Regions from separate parts of the Actinomadura sp. 9N215 genome, predicted to be linked through region 4. Evidence: predicted binding sites of a transcription regulator. Region 4 holds the regulator's gene; each other region holds the start of a gene.
What was found. Region 4 encodes LexA, which represses DNA repair genes until DNA is damaged. Its sites were predicted from a motif close to TCGAACANNTGTTCGA; they were not measured.
Positions count from the first base shown of each region.

Region 1: the regulator LexA is predicted to act here: its motif matches at 2,032-2,047, upstream of ACH34T_RS11715 (Rv2578c family radical SAM protein).
Region 2: the regulator LexA is predicted to act here: its motif matches at 2,883-2,898, upstream of uvrA (excinuclease ABC subunit UvrA).
Region 3: the regulator LexA is predicted to act here: its motif matches at 2,215-2,230, upstream of ruvC (crossover junction endodeoxyribonuclease RuvC).

Region 1 is NZ_JBIRBA010000005.1:326,734-330,704, reverse strand. It holds gene ACH34T_RS11725 (DUF3040 domain-containing protein) at 39-236, opposite strand; gene ACH34T_RS11720 (family 10 glycosylhydrolase) at 289-1,929, opposite strand; gene ACH34T_RS11715 (Rv2578c family radical SAM protein) at 2,095-3,120, shown strand; gene ACH34T_RS11710 (NAD(P)H-dependent oxidoreductase) at 3,226-3,971, opposite strand, start outside.
Region 2 is NZ_JBIRBA010000002.1:337,971-341,941, reverse strand. It holds gene uvrA (excinuclease ABC subunit UvrA) at 1-2,723, opposite strand, end outside; gene ACH34T_RS04280 (MBL fold metallo-hydrolase) at 2,931-3,722, opposite strand; gene ACH34T_RS04275 (maleylpyruvate isomerase family mycothiol-dependent enzyme) at 3,797-3,971, shown strand, end outside.
Region 3 is NZ_JBIRBA010000039.1:4,468-8,438, reverse strand. It holds gene pdxT (pyridoxal 5'-phosphate synthase glutaminase subunit PdxT) at 1-161, shown strand, start outside; gene ACH34T_RS40365 (YebC/PmpR family DNA-binding transcriptional regulator) at 166-918, shown strand; gene eis (enhanced intracellular survival protein Eis) at 956-2,119, shown strand; gene ruvC (crossover junction endodeoxyribonuclease RuvC) at 2,241-2,876, shown strand; gene ruvA (Holliday junction branch migration protein RuvA) at 2,873-3,478, shown strand; gene ruvB (Holliday junction branch migration DNA helicase RuvB) at 3,475-3,971, shown strand, end outside.
Region 4 is NZ_JBIRBA010000022.1:138,621-142,591, reverse strand. It holds gene leuS (leucine--tRNA ligase) at 1-1,375, shown strand, start outside; gene lexA (transcriptional repressor LexA) at 1,494-2,195, opposite strand; gene ACH34T_RS31305 (LysM peptidoglycan-binding domain-containing protein) at 2,370-2,705, shown strand; gene nrdR (transcriptional regulator NrdR) at 3,050-3,523, shown strand; gene ACH34T_RS31295 (vitamin B12-dependent ribonucleotide reductase) at 3,644-3,971, shown strand, end outside.

The DNA of each region.
Region 1 (3,971 bases), on a different contig from region 4:
GGGCGGGGTCGGGGCGCGCGGGCGGTGCTACGGCGGCGTCACAGTACGGCCGCGGCGATCGCGGCGCCGATCGCGGCGAGGACGATGATGACGGCGGCCGCGGCGAGGACGACGGTGCGGGCCCGGCGGCGGGGCGCGCCGAGCCGTGCGAGGCGATGGGCCAGCCGCGGTTCGTCCTCGCTCAGGCGGACCTCGATCTGTGTGAGGATCCGCTGCTCCTCCATCGACAGCGCCATGCTCTACCTCCGGGGGTCAGGTGTCTGGATTCCTCCCCGCGGAGCATGATCATTATCCCTGGGGCGTGGTGACGGTTGCCCCGCGCCCGGGGGCGCTCTGGTGGTGGAGGCGGTCCAGGGCGGTGACGTAGTAGGTGTAGGTGCGGCCGGGCTTGGCGGCGGGGTCGACGATGCCGCCGCCGCGGACGTCGGCGATGAGGCGCTTGGGGTCGACGGGCGCGCAGCCGGGGCGTTTGCCGTCCACCCGGTAGACGGCGTAGGAGGCGGCGCCCTCCGACGCCCGCCAGGTGACCTTCACGCCCTTGACCCCCGCGCCTGCCTGGGCGCCCTTGGCGCCGTCGCCGCCGGGGGCGGGCGTGGCGGCGGTGTCCTGGACGGGCGGCGGCGCCTTCCCGCCGCGCCCGGCGGGGACGGGCGGGACGGCGGGGCGGGCGTAGTGGTCCTCGCGCAGGCGGGCGGCGAACCCGCGGCGGTCGGCGGCGACGTCGGAGGCGCTGAAGAACACGTCGCCGCGGATCTTCGGGTGCCTGGCGTTGAGGGTGAGGTGCTTCGACAGCTCGGCGGGGTCCTTCCAGGCGGCGTCCTTGCCGACGCGGTAGGCGCCCTGCCCGATGGTGAGCTGCACGTCGGTGCCCTTGACCTGGTCGGCCCACCAGCGGGCGAGTTCGGCGTAGTCGGCGCGGGGGTCGCCGATCGGCCAGTACAGCTGGGGGGTGACGTAGTCGACCCAGCCCTTCCTGATCCAGGTGCGGGTGTCGGCGTAGATGTCGTCGTAGCTCTGCAGGGCGCGGGTGGCCGACCCTTCGGGGTCGGTGCTCTTGTTGCGCCACACGCCGAACGGGCTGATGCCGAACCGCACCCACGGCTTGGCGTCGTGGATCCTGCCGGACAGGGACTCGACGAGCGTGTCGACGTTCTTGCGGCGCCAGTCGCCCTTGTCCATGCCGCGGCCGTGGGCCTTGTAGGTGGCCTGGTCGGGGAACTCGCCGCCCTCGGGGTAGGGGTAGAAGTAGTCGTCGAAGTGGACGGCGTCGATGTCGTACTTGCCGACGACGTCCATGACGGCGCGGGTGGCGAGGTCGCGGACCTGCGGGAGGCCCGGGTCGTACCACAGGCCGGTCCCGTACTTGCGGACCCAGTCGGGGTGCTGGCGGGCGGGGCTCTTGGGCGACAGCTTCTTCAGGTCGTCCTGGCGGGACACGCGGTAGGGGTTGAACCAGGCGTGGAACTCCAGGTTCCGGGCGTGCGCCTCCTTGATCATGAAGGCGAGGACGTCGTAGCCGGGGTCCCTGCCCTGCGTGCCGGTGATCCACTGCGACCACGGCTCGTACGGGGAGGGGTAGAACGCGTCGGAGTTGGGGCGGATCTGCACGAACACCGCGTTCATGTTCATCGCGGCGGCGGTGTCGAGGAGCCGGGTGAACTGCGTGCGCTGCTCGGCGGCGGGGTCGGCGGTGTCCTTGGGCCAGTCGATGCCGGCGACGGTGGCGATCCACATGCCGCGCAGCTGCCGCGTCCGGTCGTCGCCGCCGGGCGGGTCGACGCGCGGGCACTCGGCCTTGGCGCCGGTGGGGACGGGCCCGCCGCCGTCGTCCCCGCCCTCGCCGCCGAGCGCGGGGATGCCGCAGCCGGCCAGCGCGCCCGCCGCCAGCAGGGCCGCCGCCGCCGTCCGGATCCTCGATCGCGATGCCATAGCGGCCCATTGTTACGCACCCGTTGCGATGCTGCGTACGGAACGCGAATGCCCGTGTGATGCCCGACCGTCCCGTTTCGCCCCGCCCCCGCGTTGCGATCTTCGAACATACGTTCCATACTGGCCGGAGGTTCATCGCTCAGACGTTCGAAATGGGGGCCGGGTGTGCGCTGGGACCATCTGCGGCTGGACGGCGACCCGGGCCCGGAGCCGCCGCTGATCGAGCGGCGGGCGGTGACGCGCACGTTCGACACCCCGGAGTTCCGCGGCATGACCTTCTACGAGGTCCACGCCAGGACGGTCGTGAACAAGCTCCCCGCCGCGTCCCGGATGCCGTTCCGCTGGACGATCAACCCCTACCGGGGCTGCTCCCACGCATGCGTTTACTGCTATGCCAGGAAATCTCACGAATATCTCGACCTGAACGCGGGCGCGGACTTCGACTCGCGGATCGTGGTGAAGGTGAACGCGGCCGAGCGGGTCCGGGCGGAGCTGGCCGCGCCGCGGTGGCGGGGCGAGCACATCGCGATGGGCGCCAACGTCGACTGCTACCAGCGCGCCGAGGGCCGCTACCGGCTGATGCCGGGGATCCTCGCCGCGCTGCGCGACGCCGCCAACCCGTTCTCGATCCTGACCAAGGGGTCGCTGATCCTGCGGGACCTGCCGCTCCTGCGGGAGGCGGCCGAGCGCACGGCGGTCAGCGCCGCGGTGTCGGTCGGGTCGGTCGACGCCGGCCTGTGGCGGCTGGCCGAGCCCGGCACCCCGCCGCCGCGCCGCCGGCTGGCGGTGTGCGCGGCGCTGAACGAGGCGGGCATCGGCTGCGGCGTCCTGATGGGCCCGGTCATCCCCTGCCTGTCGGACTCCCCCGCGCAGCTGGACGCCGCCGTCCGCCAGATCGCGGCGGCGGGCGCGACCTGGGTGTCGGCGATCACGCTGCACCTGCGTCCCGGCGCCCGCGAATGGTTCATGGCGTGGCTGCGCGCGCACCACCCGGAGCTGATCGTCCCCTACGCGCGCCTGTACGGGTCGGGCGCCTACGCGCCGCGCGACTACCAGGAGGAGCTGTCACGGCAGGTCCGCGACCTGGCGGCCCGGTACGGCATCGGCGACCGCGCGACGCACCGTCCCGCCCCGGCCGGAGCGGCTGCCGCGCCGCCTCCCGAGCCGCCGCGGCAGCTGTCCCTGCTCTGAACCCGCTCCCGGCGGTACGGGGGTCACCGCCGGGAACGCGAGACCCTTCACACGCGCCCGCCCTGCCCGCCGCCCGAGCGCCCCCGGGGGGCCGGCGGGCGGGGGTCAGGCGGCGCCTGCGCGGTGGGCGGGGTCGGCGCGGTGGACGGTGAGGCCGGTGCGGCCCGGGGCCAGGCCGGGCCGCAGGACGAGGTCGTCGTCGTAGTCGCCGCCCAGCTCGGTCCGGTACGGGATGGGCGCGGCGGTGGGCAGGGCCCGCAGCCGCTCGTCGAGCGCGGTCGCCGCGGCGTCGGCGTCGGCGGGCGCGGCACGGTCGGCGCCGCCGACGACCAGCGGCGGCAGGACGTCCATGCCCGTGTAGAACAGGGTGCCGTGCAGCAGGGGGAACAGGACGTCCTCGGCGTCGCCGTGGACGCCGCGCGGCCCGAGGCCGGTGGGGCGGGCGCCGGCGGTGGTGACGACCAGGGCGCGCCGCCCGGACAGGCCGCCGGCGCCGTAGCGCAGCGTGCGGCCGCCGCCGTCGGTGACGCCGAACGCGAACCCCTGCACGAAGACGCGGTCGAACCAGCCCTTGAGGATGGCGGGCATCCCGAACCACCACAGCGGGAACTGCACGACCAGCGCGTCCGCCCAGGCGATCTTGTCCTGTTCGGCGCGGATGTCGGGGGCCAGGTCACCGGCGGCGTACGCGCGCTCGGACGCGGCCCCGACGATGAGGCGGTCGAGTGGGTCGTGGCCGAAGTCGCCGGGGCCGACGACCGGGTTCCAGCCCATCGCGTACAGGTCGGAGTGGCGGACGCGGTGGCCCAGGCCCGCCAGGGTGGCGGCGCCGCGGTCGCGCAGCGCGCCGC
Region 2 (3,971 bases), on a different contig from region 4:
ATGTCGACGATCCAGTCGGCGGTCTTGATGACGTCGAGGTTGTGCTCGATGACGATCACCGTGTTGCCCTTGTCGACGAGGCCGTTCAGGACGCCGAGGAGCCTGCGGATGTCCTCGAAGTGCAGGCCGGTGGTGGGCTCGTCCAGCACGTAGATCGTGCGCCCGGTGGAGCGTTTCTGCAGCTCGGACGCCAGCTTGACGCGCTGCGCCTCGCCGCCCGACAGCGTCGGCGCGGGCTGCCCGAGCCGGACGTACCCGAGCCCCACGTCGTTCAGCGTCTTCAGATGCCGGTGGATCGCCGTGACGGGCTCGAAGAACACGGTGGCCTGCTCGATCGGCATGTCGAGCACCTCGGAGATCGTCTTGCCCTTGTAGTGGACTTCGAGCGTCTCCCGGTTGTAGCGGGCGCCGTGGCACACCTCGCAGGGGACGTAGACGTCCGGCAGGAAGTTCATCTCGATCTTGATGGTGCCGTCGCCTGAGCAGTTCTCGCAGCGCCCGCCCTTGACGTTGAAGGAGAACCGGCCCGGCTGGTAGCCGCGCACCTTCGCCTCGGTCGTCTGCGCGAACAGCTTGCGGATGTGGTCGAACACGCCCGTGTACGTCGCCGGGTTGGAGCGGGGCGTCCGCCCGATCGGCGACTGGTCGACGTGCACGACCTTGTCGAGCTGGTCGACCCCGTTGACACGCTTGTGCTTGCCCGGGACGGTCTTCGCGCCGTTCAGCTTCTTGGCCAGCGCGTTGTAGAGGATGTCGTTGACCAGCGTCGACTTGCCGGAGCCCGACACGCCCGTCACGGCGGTGAGGACGCCGAGCGGGAACGACACGTCCACGTCGCGCAGGTTGTTCTGCTGGGCGCCCTTGACGGAGACCTCGCGCCCCCGCGTCCGCGGGCGGCGGATCTCCGGGACGGCGATCTCGCGGCGCCCGGCCAGGTACGCGCCGGTCAGCGAGCGCTCGGACCTCTTCAGGTCGTCGAGCGTGCCGGACACGACGATCTCGCCGCCGTGCTCCCCGGCGCGGGGGCCGATGTCGACGATCCAGTCGGCGGCCTCGATGGTGTCCTCGTCGTGCTCGACGACGATCAGCGTGTTGCCCATGTCGCGGAGCCGGAGCAGCGTCTCCAGCAGCCGGTGGTTGTCGCGCTGGTGCAGGCCGATGGACGGCTCGTCCAGCACGTACAGGACGCCGACCAGCCCGGACCCGATCTGCGTCGCCAGCCGGATCCGCTGCGCCTCGCCGCCCGCCAGCGTCGCGGACGCCCGGTCGAGGGTGAGGTAGTCGAGGCCGACGTCCAGCAGGAACCCGAGCCGCGCGTTGATCTCCTTGAGGACGCGTTCGGCGATGTGCGTCTCGCGCTCGTTCAGCTCCATCGCGAGCAGGAACTTCGCGGCCTCGCCGATCGGCATCGAGGCGACCTCGGCGATCGACATCCCGCCCATGGTGACGGCGAGCACGACCGGCTTGAGGCGGGCGCCCTCGCACGTCGGGCACGGGATCTCCCGCATGTAGCCTTCGAGCTTCTCGCGGCTGGAGTCGCTCTCGGACTCGGCGTGCCGCCGGTGGATGTACGGGATCACGCCCTCGTAGGCCGTGTAGTACGACCTCGTCCGGCCGTAGCGGTTCTTGTAGCGGACGTGGACCTGGGTCTCGTGCCCGTTCAGGATCGCCTTGCGCGCCTTGGCGGGCAGCCGGTCCCACGGCGTGTTGAGGTCGAAGCCCATCGCGTCGCCGAGCGCGGACAGCAGCCGCAGGAAGTAGTCGCTGACGTGCCCGTTCGACCACGGCTGGATCGCGCCCTCGCCGAGGGTGAGCTCCACGTCCGGGATGATGAGCTCGGGGTCGACCTCCATGCGCGTGCCGAGTCCGGTGCAGTCGGGGCAGGCGCCGTAGGGCGAGTTGAACGAGAACGACCGCGGCTCCAGCTCCTCGAACGACAGGTCGTCGTAGGGGCAGTAGAGGTGCTCGGAGTACATCCGGGTGCGGTGCTCATCGTCTTCGGGCAGGTCGACGAAGTCGAGGACGATCGTGCCGCCCGCGAGGCCCAGCGCGGTCTCCACCGAGTCGGCGAGCCGCTGCCGGGCGGAGTCCTTCACGGAGAGCCGGTCGACCACGACGGAGATGTCGTGTTTCTCTTGCTTCTTCAGCTTGGGGGGCTCGTCGAGCCGGGCCATCTGGCCGTCGACCAGGGCACGCGAGTAGCCCTTCGACTGCAGCTCCCGGAACAGCTCCAGGTATTCGCCCTTGCGCCCGCGGATCACGGGCGCGAGCACCTGGAACCGCGTCCCGGGCTCAAGTTCCAGCACCCGGTCGACGATCTGCTGCGGCGCCTGCCTGCTGATCGGACGGCCGCAGTCGGGACAGTGCGGGTGCCCGATCCGCGCGTAGAGCAGCCGCAGGTAGTCGTACACCTCGGTGATCGTGCCGACCGTCGACCGCGGGTTCTTGCTGGTCGACTTCTGGTCGATCGACACCGCCGGGGACAGGCCCTCGATGAAGTCGACGTCGGGCTTGTCCATCTGCCCGAGGAACTGGCGGGCGTAGGCCGACAGCGACTCCACGTACCGGCGCTGGCCCTCCGCGAAGATCGTGTCGAACGCCAGGCTCGACTTCCCGGAACCCGACAGACCGGTGAACACGATCAGGGAGTCCCGCGGGAGGTCGAGCGAGACGTCCTTCAGGTTGTGCTCGCGTGCTCCACGCACGATGAGTCGGTCATGCACGGCGTTCTTCCGGTTCCTGTTCTGGGGCGCGGCGATGGGGAGAGACACGTCGGTCTCAAGGCTAGCCAGGGGGTACGACAGAATCCCCCGAGGCCATAACAGCAGCGGCCGCCGCGGCATTTCACGGTGCTCCCCGCACGTCCGGGCGGCACTACCGCACCGTACACGTGTTCGAACACCCCCCGCCACCAGAACCCCGGGTGTGAGCTATTCGTCGTCGAGGGCGTAGGCGAGGTAGCGGTCGGCGGAGCGGCGGACGGCCTCCTTCCCGTCGGTGTAGACGATCTTCTTCCACCAGGCGCCGTAGACGCGGTCGAAGTCGTAGGGCTCCAGCAGGCGCAGGGCCCGGCGGACGGTGCGGGGCCGCTCCGGGATGTAGTTCGGATACGAGTACATGAAGCTCACCCAGTCGCGGTCGTTGACGACCTGGAGGATGTCGCCGGAGAACACCGCGCGGGCGTCGCGCCAGTGCAGGACCTGGCCGCCGTCGAAGTGCACGCCCGCGTTGACGAGGGTGAGGCCGTCGGCCAGTTCGTGGGTGTCGCCCGACCAGTGGACGACGGCGTCGTCGGGGCGGGCGACCCAGCGGCGGTCGGCCTCGTGGATGTAGACGGGCGCGTCGAACGCGTGCGCCCACTCGATCATGCTGCCGTAGAAGTGCGGGTGGCTGACCGCGATGGCCGAGACGCCGCCCAGCTCGTTGACCTGGCGGATCAGGTCGTCGTCGATATAGGTGATCGAGTCCCAGAGGACGTTGCCGGACGGCGCGCGCACCAGCAGGGCCCGCTGGCCGATGGCGGTGGACGGCTCGCAGCCGATCCCGACGACGCCCTGGCCTTCTTCGGCGACCTTGCCGCGGTGGTCGGTGCGCAGCTCGTCCAGGGTCGTCCAGCGCTGGCCGTCCCAGCCGACGTACTGGCGCTCGTCCTCGCAGATCGGGCAGTCGGGGCGGGGCCCGGAATACTGGACGCCGCAGGTCAGGCAGATCGGAAGCTCCATGATCGCCATTGTGTGGCACGGGGGCAGGCGCGTGCGACAGGATGGAGGCCCCTTTTCTGGGTTAGGGAGGGTTCATGGCTTGGCGCGAGGTCATCGACGAGCTGGGTCCGGGCGTGGAGCGGATCATCGGGACGCTGTCGAAGCTCGGCGACCAGGATCTGCGCGGCCCGTCGGCGCTGCCCGGGTGGAGCCGCGGCCATGTCGCCACCCACATCGCCCGCAACGCCGACTCGCTGTGGAACCTCCTGG
Region 3 (3,971 bases), on a different contig from region 4:
GCACGGCGCCCGTGCCGGAGGGGGGCCCGAACGCCGGTAGGATCGTCGCCGTCCGCCAGGGGCGCCTCATGGCGACCGCGTTCCACCCGGAGTTGACAGGCGATTTCCGCGTGCACCACTACTTCGCCGATCTGGTGCGCCGGACGACAGCGGAGGAGTGACAGAATGTCCGGCCATTCCAAATGGGCGACCACCAAGCACAAGAAGGCGGCCCTCGACGCCAAACGGGGCAAGCTCTTCGCCAAGCTCATCAAGAACATCGAGGTGGCGGCCCGGACCGGCGGCGGCGATCCCGACGCCAACCCGACCCTCTACGACGCCATCTACAAGGCGAAGAAGAACTCCGTCCCCAACGACAACATCGAGCGCGCCCGCAAGCGCGGCGCCGGTGAAGAGGCCGGCGGCGCCGACTGGCAGAACATCACCTACGAGGGCTACGCGCCCGGCGGCGTCGCCATCCTGATCGAGTGCCTGACCGACAACCGCAACCGGGCCGCCTCCGAGGTCCGCGTCGCGCTCACCCGCAACGGCGGCTCGCTCGCCGACCCGGGCTCGGTCTCGTACATGTTCACCCGCAAGGGCGTCGTGATCGTCCCCAAGTCGGGCACCAGCGAGGACGACGTGATGATGGCCGTCCTGGACGCCGGCGCCGAAGAGGTCAACGAGCTCGACGAGGAGAACTTCGAGGTCGTCAGCGAGGCCGGCGACCTGGTCGCGGTCCGCACCGCCCTGGTGGACGCCGGGATCGACTACGAGTCGGCGGAGAGCAAGTTCCTGCCGAGCGTCACCGTCCCCCTCGACGAGGACAACGCCAAGAAGGTCTTCCGCCTCCTCGACGCCCTTGAGGACTCCGACGACGTCCAGGACGTCTACGCCAACTTCGACGTCCCGGACGAGGTGCTCGCCACCCTGGACTAGCCGGCCGCCGTCGGCAGGGTGGCATACGGTCTGGATCATGGAGATTCGTGCCCTGCGTCCGGCGGAGGCGCCCGCCGTCCGCGACATCCTGTCCCGCGCCTTCGGGCCCACGCCGGACGACGCGTGGGAACGGCGCGCCGTGTCGGTACTGCCGTCGGTGGAGGCCGGGCGGGTGTTCGCCGCCTTCGACGGCGGCGAGATCGTCGCCACCGGCGCCCTGTACGACATGACCCAGTGGTGGCACGGGCGGGCCGTGTCCATGGCGGGCGTGAGCGGGATCACCGTCGCGCCGGAGGAGCGCGGCCGGGGCCTCGGCCGGCGGCTGATGACCGACCTCCTGGAGCGCTGCGTGGGGTTCGGGCACCCGCTGGCGCTGCTGTACCCGGCCACCACGGCCCTCTACCGGTCGGTGGGCTGGGAGCACGCGGGCGCGCAGCACCACGTCGAGATCCACACCGAGGCGCTGCGCCGGGTCGCGGCCGAGCGGGTCCCCGTCCGCAGGGCGGGCCCGGACGACGCCGCCGAGGCGGCCGCCGTCGTCGGGCGGGTCCACGAGGCGTCCCTGGACTGCGGCCCCGTCGGGGTGCCCGAGGCCTGGTGGCGGCGGACGCTCGGGAACCGCGACGAGTACTGCTACCTGGCCGAGGACGGTTTCCTCTCCTACCGGTGGGCGGACGGCAACGCCGGGATGGAGGTGACCCGGCTCGTGGCGTCCTCGGAGCCGACGCTGCGGGCGCTGTGGGGCATCGTCGGCTCGGGCTCGACGACCGCGAAGACCGTCCGCGCGTGCGTCGCGCCGTACGACCCGGCGCTGTGGCTGCTCCGCGAGCGGGAGTGGGAGACGGTCCGCCGCAGCCAGTGGATGCTGCGGCTGGTGGACGCGCCCGCCGCGATCGAGGCGCGCGGCTACCCGTCCGGCGTCTCCGCCGCGGCCCACCTCCTCGTCGACGACGCGCAGCTGCCCGCGAACTCCGGGCACTGGCGGCTGGAGATCAAGGACGGCGAGGGACGGCTGGAGCGCTCGCCCGCGCCGCGGGGAGGCGACGCGGACGCCGTCCGGGTCGGCGCGCGGGGCCTCGCGGCGCTGTACGCCGGCGTCCCGGTCGCGACGCTGCGCCGCACCGGGCTGCTGGAGGGCGGGAACGCGGACGCGCTGTCCGCCGCGTTCGCCGCCGCCCCGTTCACCCTCGACTTCTTCTAAGTCCCGGCGCAAGCCTTACTTCCAAGGACACTCGGCTTCTGGGACACGCCCCGACGCACGTGAACGGTGCCATGCTGACTTGATAGCGTGATCGGCCGAACAGATGATCGAAGGAGTGGCCGTGCGGGTGATGGGGGTGGACCCCGGGCTCACCCGGTGCGGGGTGGGGGTCGTCGAAGGCGTCCCGGGCAAGCGGCTCCACCTGGTGCACGTGTCCGTCGTGCGGACCGACCCCGACGACGACATCGCCCAGCGCCTGCTGGGCATCGAGACGGGCATCGAGGCGCTCATGGACGAGCTGCGCCCGGACGCCGTCGCCGTCGAGCGCGTGTTCTCCCAGCACAACGTCCGCACCGTGATGGGCACCGCGCAGGCCGCCGGGGTCGCGCTCCTGGTGGCGGCCCGCCGCGGCCTGCCCGTCGCGCTGCACACCCCGAGCGAGGCCAAGGCCGCCGTCACCGGGAACGGCCGCGCCGACAAGGCGCAGGTGACCAGGATGGTGACCCGGCTGCTGTCCCTGGACGCGCCGCCCAAGCCGGCGGACGCCGCGGACGCCCTCGCGCTCGCCATCTGCCACGTCTGGCGCGGCGGAGCCCAGCGGCGCCTCGCGCACGCCCAGCGGTCGCGGATCGAGGAGGCCGCGCGGGCCGAGCGGCAACGCCTCGCCGCCAGGAACAGCGCCGCCCAGACCAACGCCGTCCAGACCAACGCCGCCCAGACCGGCACCGCCAGGACTAGAGGAGGAACCAGCGAATGATCGCCTTCGTCAGCGGCCGGGTGGCCGCCGCCGGGCCCGACGGGGCGGTGATCGACGTGCACGGCGTCGGACTTTCGGTGCAGTGCACGCCCACCACGCTCGCCGGTCTTCGGGTCGGCGACCACGCGAAGGTGCCGACGTCGCTGGTCGTCCGGGAGGACTCCCTCACCCTGTTCGGGTTCGCCGACGACGACGAGCGCGCCGTCTTCGAGCTGCTCCAGACCGCCAGCGGAGTCGGGCCGCGGCTCGCGCTGGCGATGCTCGCCGTGCACACCCCGAACGCGCTGCGCCGCGCGATGGCCACCGAGGACGTGACCACGCTCACCCAGGTGCCCGGCATCGGGAAGAAGGGCGCGCAGCGCATCGTCCTGGAACTGAAGGACCGCCTCGGCGGCCCGGTCGGGGACGGCGGCGCCGACGTCCGCGCGCCCGCCCGCGCCGAGCCGTGGCGCGAGCAGGTCCAGCTGGGCCTGATCAACCTCGGCTGGTCCGCCAAGGACGCCGACGCCGCCGTGTCCGCCGTCGCCGCCGACCTCGACGGCGCCGAGACGCCCCCGGTCGCGACCCTCCTGAAGTCGGCCCTGAAGAAGCTGAGCAAATGACGAGCGGCAGCGAGCCGGGGCCTGCGGGGGGCCGCCTCCCGCAGGGAATAGGGAGCGAATCCGAGCGGCTGGTGTCGGCGGACGCGGACGGGCCCGAGGAGCAGGTGATCGAGGCCGCGCTGCGGCCCAAGAAACTCGACGACTTCATCGGGCAGGAACGCGTCCGCGAGCAGCTCTCGCTCGTGCTGCAGAGCGCGCTGCGGCGCGGCCGGACGCCCGACCACGTGCTGCTGTCGGGCGGTCCAGGCCTCGGCAAGACCACCCTCGCCATGATCATCGCGGCGGAGCTCGGGCAGCCGCTGCGGATCTCGTCCGGGCCCGCCATCGAGCGGGCCGGCGACCTCGCGGCGGTGCTGTCGACGCTCGCCGAGGGCGAGGTGCTGTTCCTGGACGAGATCCACCGCCTGGCCCGCCCCGCCGAGGAGATGCTCTACATGGCGATGGAGGACTTCCGCGTCGACGTCGTCGTCGGCAAGGGCCCGGGCGCCACCGC
Region 4 (3,971 bases):
CGTGGACACCGGCGAGGACGATCCCGCCGAGACCGGGATCGCGACGCCCGGCGACGGCCGCCTGATCAATTCCGGGCCGATCGACGGGCTGACCAAGGCCGACGCCATCGCCCGCATCATCGAGATCGTGGCGGAGCGCGGCACGGGCCGCGCGGCGGTGAACTTCCGGCTGCGCGACTGGCTGGTGTCCCGGCAGCGGTTCTGGGGCTGCCCGATCCCGATCGTCCACTGCGAGGCGTGCGGCGAGGTGCCCGTCCCCGACGACCAGCTGCCGGTGACGCTGCCCGAGGGGCTGCGTGGCTCCGACCTGGCCCCGAAGGGCACGTCGCCGCTGGCAGCCGCGGCCCACTGGGTGAACGTCGAATGCCCCAAGTGCGGCGGCCCCGCCAGGCGCGACACCGACACCATGGACACGTTCGTCGACTCGTCCTGGTACTTCTTCCGTTACTGCTCGCCCGGCTACGAGGGCGGCCCGTTCGACGTCGACCAGGTCCGCCGGTGGATGCCGGTCGACCAGTACACGGGCGGCGTCGAGCACGCCATCCTGCACCTGCTGTACAGCCGGTTCTTCACCAAGGTGCTGTACGACATGGGCATGGTCGAGTTCACCGAGCCGTTCCGGCGGCTGCTGAACCAGGGCCAGGTCATCAACCAGGGCAAGGCGATGTCGAAGTCGCTGGGCAACGGCGTCGACCTGGGCGCGCAGATCGCCGAGTTCGGGGTGGACGTCGTCCGGCTGGCGATCCTGTTCTCCGGGCCGCCGGAGGACGACATCGACTGGGCGGACGTGTCCCCGCACGGCATGTCGAAGTTCCTGTCCCGCGTGCACCGCATCGCCACCGAGGTCGCGTCCCCGCCGGGCGTGGACGTCGCGTCCGGCGACCCGGCCCTGCGCCGCGTCACCGCCCGGACGATCCACGAGGCCACGACCCTGGTCGAGACGCAGCGGTTCAACGTGGCGATCGCGCGGATCATGGAGCTGGTGACCGCGACCCGCAAGGCGGTCGACTCCGGGCCCGGCGCCGCCGATCCCGCCGTCCGCGAGGCGGCCGAGGCCATGGCGATCATGCTGTCGCTGTTCGCGCCCTACACGGCCGACGAGGTGTGGGAGCTGCTGGGGCGCACCGCCCCGGTCATCCGCGCGGGCTGGCCGTCCGCCGACCCCGCCCTGCTGGTGGAGGAGTCGGTGACGTGCGTCGTCCAGGTCGCCGGGAAGGTCCGCGACCGGCTGGAAGTCGCGCCGGGCATCGCCGAGGCCGACCTGGAGCGGCTGGCGCTGGCGTCCACCAAGATCCAGGACGCGCTGGGCGGCGCCGAGATCGCCAAGATCATCGTCCGGGCGCCCAAGATCGTCAACATCGTCCCGAAGCGCTGACGAATCCCGAAGCGTTGACGACACCCGTCCGTCTGGCCGGGGGGACCCACCGGGCCTGAGGGACGAGACCACGACCGGCCCGGTCGCGCGGCCCCGGGTTCGCGGGGCCGCGCGCGGGTCACATCTTGCGGAGGACCGCGACGACGCGTCCGAGAACCGTCGCCTCGTCGCCGGGGATCGGCTCGTAGGCGGGGTTCTGCGGGAGCAGCCAGATGTGGCCGTCCTCCCGGCGCTTGAACGTCTTCACCGTCGCCTCGCCGTCGATCATGGCGGCCACGATGTCGCCCTGCTCGGCCACCGGCTGCTGCCGGACGACGACCCAGTCACCGTCCGCGATCGCCGCGTCGATCATCGAGTCGCCGGTGACCTTCAGCAGGAAGTGCGTGCCCTCGCCGACGAGTTGCTTCGGCAGGGTGAACACGTCCTCCACGGCCTCCTCGGCCAGGATCGGCCCACCTGCGGCGATCCGTCCGACGAGCGGCACGTAGGCGGGCGTGGGCTGCGCCGACGAGGGCTGCCCCCCGGCCGCCTCGTAGGCCTCGTCGTCCGTCCGCACCGGCGTGGCGCCCGGCACCCGCACCTCGACCGCGCGCGGCCGGTTGGGGTCGCGGCGCAGGAAACCCTTGCGCTGCAGCGCCCGGAGCTGGTGCGACACGCTGGACGTACTGGTCAGGCCCACGGCCTCGCCGATCTCGCGCATCGAGGGCGGGTACCCACGGCGCTGGACCGAGTCGCGGATCACCTCCAGGACCATGCGCTGCCGCTGCGTCAGCCCCGACTCGTCCATGGGGCCGTCTGGCAGCTCCCGGACCTTGCTCATCGCTTGTCGCCTCCCGGCGCCTCGATCGGTCACTCCTTGTCATGGAACCTATCGCGTCGGAGCGCAATGATCAAACAATTGTTCGAAGTGGTGCTCGCTTTTTGTCGGCGCCTCCTGGTAGAACATCGTACAGGCGTTCGATCGAAAATGCATTCGACGACGAGGAGGGGAGAGATGCCGGGTTCACCCCAGAGTGACCGTGCCCCGATCCGCCTGACCCGCCGCGGACGCGCCGTCCTGGTCCTGTTCGCGGCGACCGTCACGCTCGTGGGTCTGTGGCTGAGCGTGGGGCCCGGCGCCTCGGCCGGGGGCCGCGAGACTCGCACCGACCCGTCCGGGCCGTCCAGAACGGTGGTCGTCGAACCCGGCGACACCCTCTGGAACCTGGCCGCCGACGCCGACCCGGGAGCCGATCCCCGCGTCGTCGTCCAGCGCATTATCGATCTCAACGGGCTCGGCGGCGATCCGACCGTCCAGCCGGGCCAAGAGATCCGCCTCCCCGCCCGCTGACCCGCCGCCCGGCACGAGCGTCGTGGACGGTTGCGCGCGGCCCTCGGAAACGCCGACCGCGTCGGGGTTGTGGGCGGTATGCCCGCTGTCTGGAGGGGCGATCTGACGCTCTGTGTTCAATGCGGGGCTCCGTGTGACGACACGCCCGGGACGAAATCGCGGATGATCGTCCTGACCTGGTCGTACGCGGCGGATGTGATCCATGAGGCGCCGGTTCAGGTTGCGTACGCCTGCGGCGAGTCGTACCGTTGGACCACAACATCTAGTAGTCACACCGATGTACTTCACCTATATATGGAATCGTTCAGCGGTGTGAAGCGTTATCGTCAGGGGAGGGATCCAACGTGCACTGCCCGTTCTGTCGCAACCCTGACACCAAAGTGATCGACAGCCGTTCGACCGACGACGGGGGCGCCATTCGGCGTCGCCGCTCGTGCGCCGAATGCGGCCGGCGATTCACGACGCAGGAGAATGTGCTCGTCATGGTGGCCAAGCGCAGCGGGGTCACCGAGCCGTTCTCGCGCGAAAAGATCATCGCCGGTGTGCGCAGGGCCTGCCAGGGCCGCCCGGTCGACGAGGACGCGCTCGCGAAGCTGGGGCAGCGGGTCGAAGAGGAGATCAGATCCTCCGGCTCCGCGGAAATCCCCTCGCACGAGATCGGCCTCGCGATCCTGGGGCCGCTCGGCGAGCTCGACGAGGTCGCCTATCTGCGATTCGCCTCGGTCTACCGGGGCTTCGAGTCGCTGGACGACTTCGCCAAGGAGATCGAAACACTGCGCAAGGCCGGTTTCTCGGGGGAGCCGGGACCGCCTCGGTAAGGCGGGTTCCGAAAACACATCAGCACAGGTAAGAGCGTCTCCGCGCGGGGCATGCCCCACGCGGCGGCAGGGTTGTTCCTGAACAGGGCCCCGGCGGGTGGGCCCGAGAGGGGGAAGGTCATGACGGAGACGGTGAGCGGCTCGGCGGCACGGCGCGGCAAGGGGAGCCGCAAGGGGCTGAAGATCGAGCGCATTTTCACCACGCCCGGCGTGCATCCGTACGATGAGCTGCGCTGGGAACGTCGTGACGTCGTCATGACCAACTGGCGCGACGGCTCGGTGAACTTCGAGCAGCGCGGCGTCGAGTTCCCCGACTTCTGGTCGCTGAACGCCGTCAACATCGTCACGTCCAAGTACTTCCGCGGCGCGGTCGGCACGCCGCAGCGCGAGTGGAGCCTGAAGCAGCTGGTCGACCGCGTCGTCCGCATGTACGCGGACACGGGCCTCA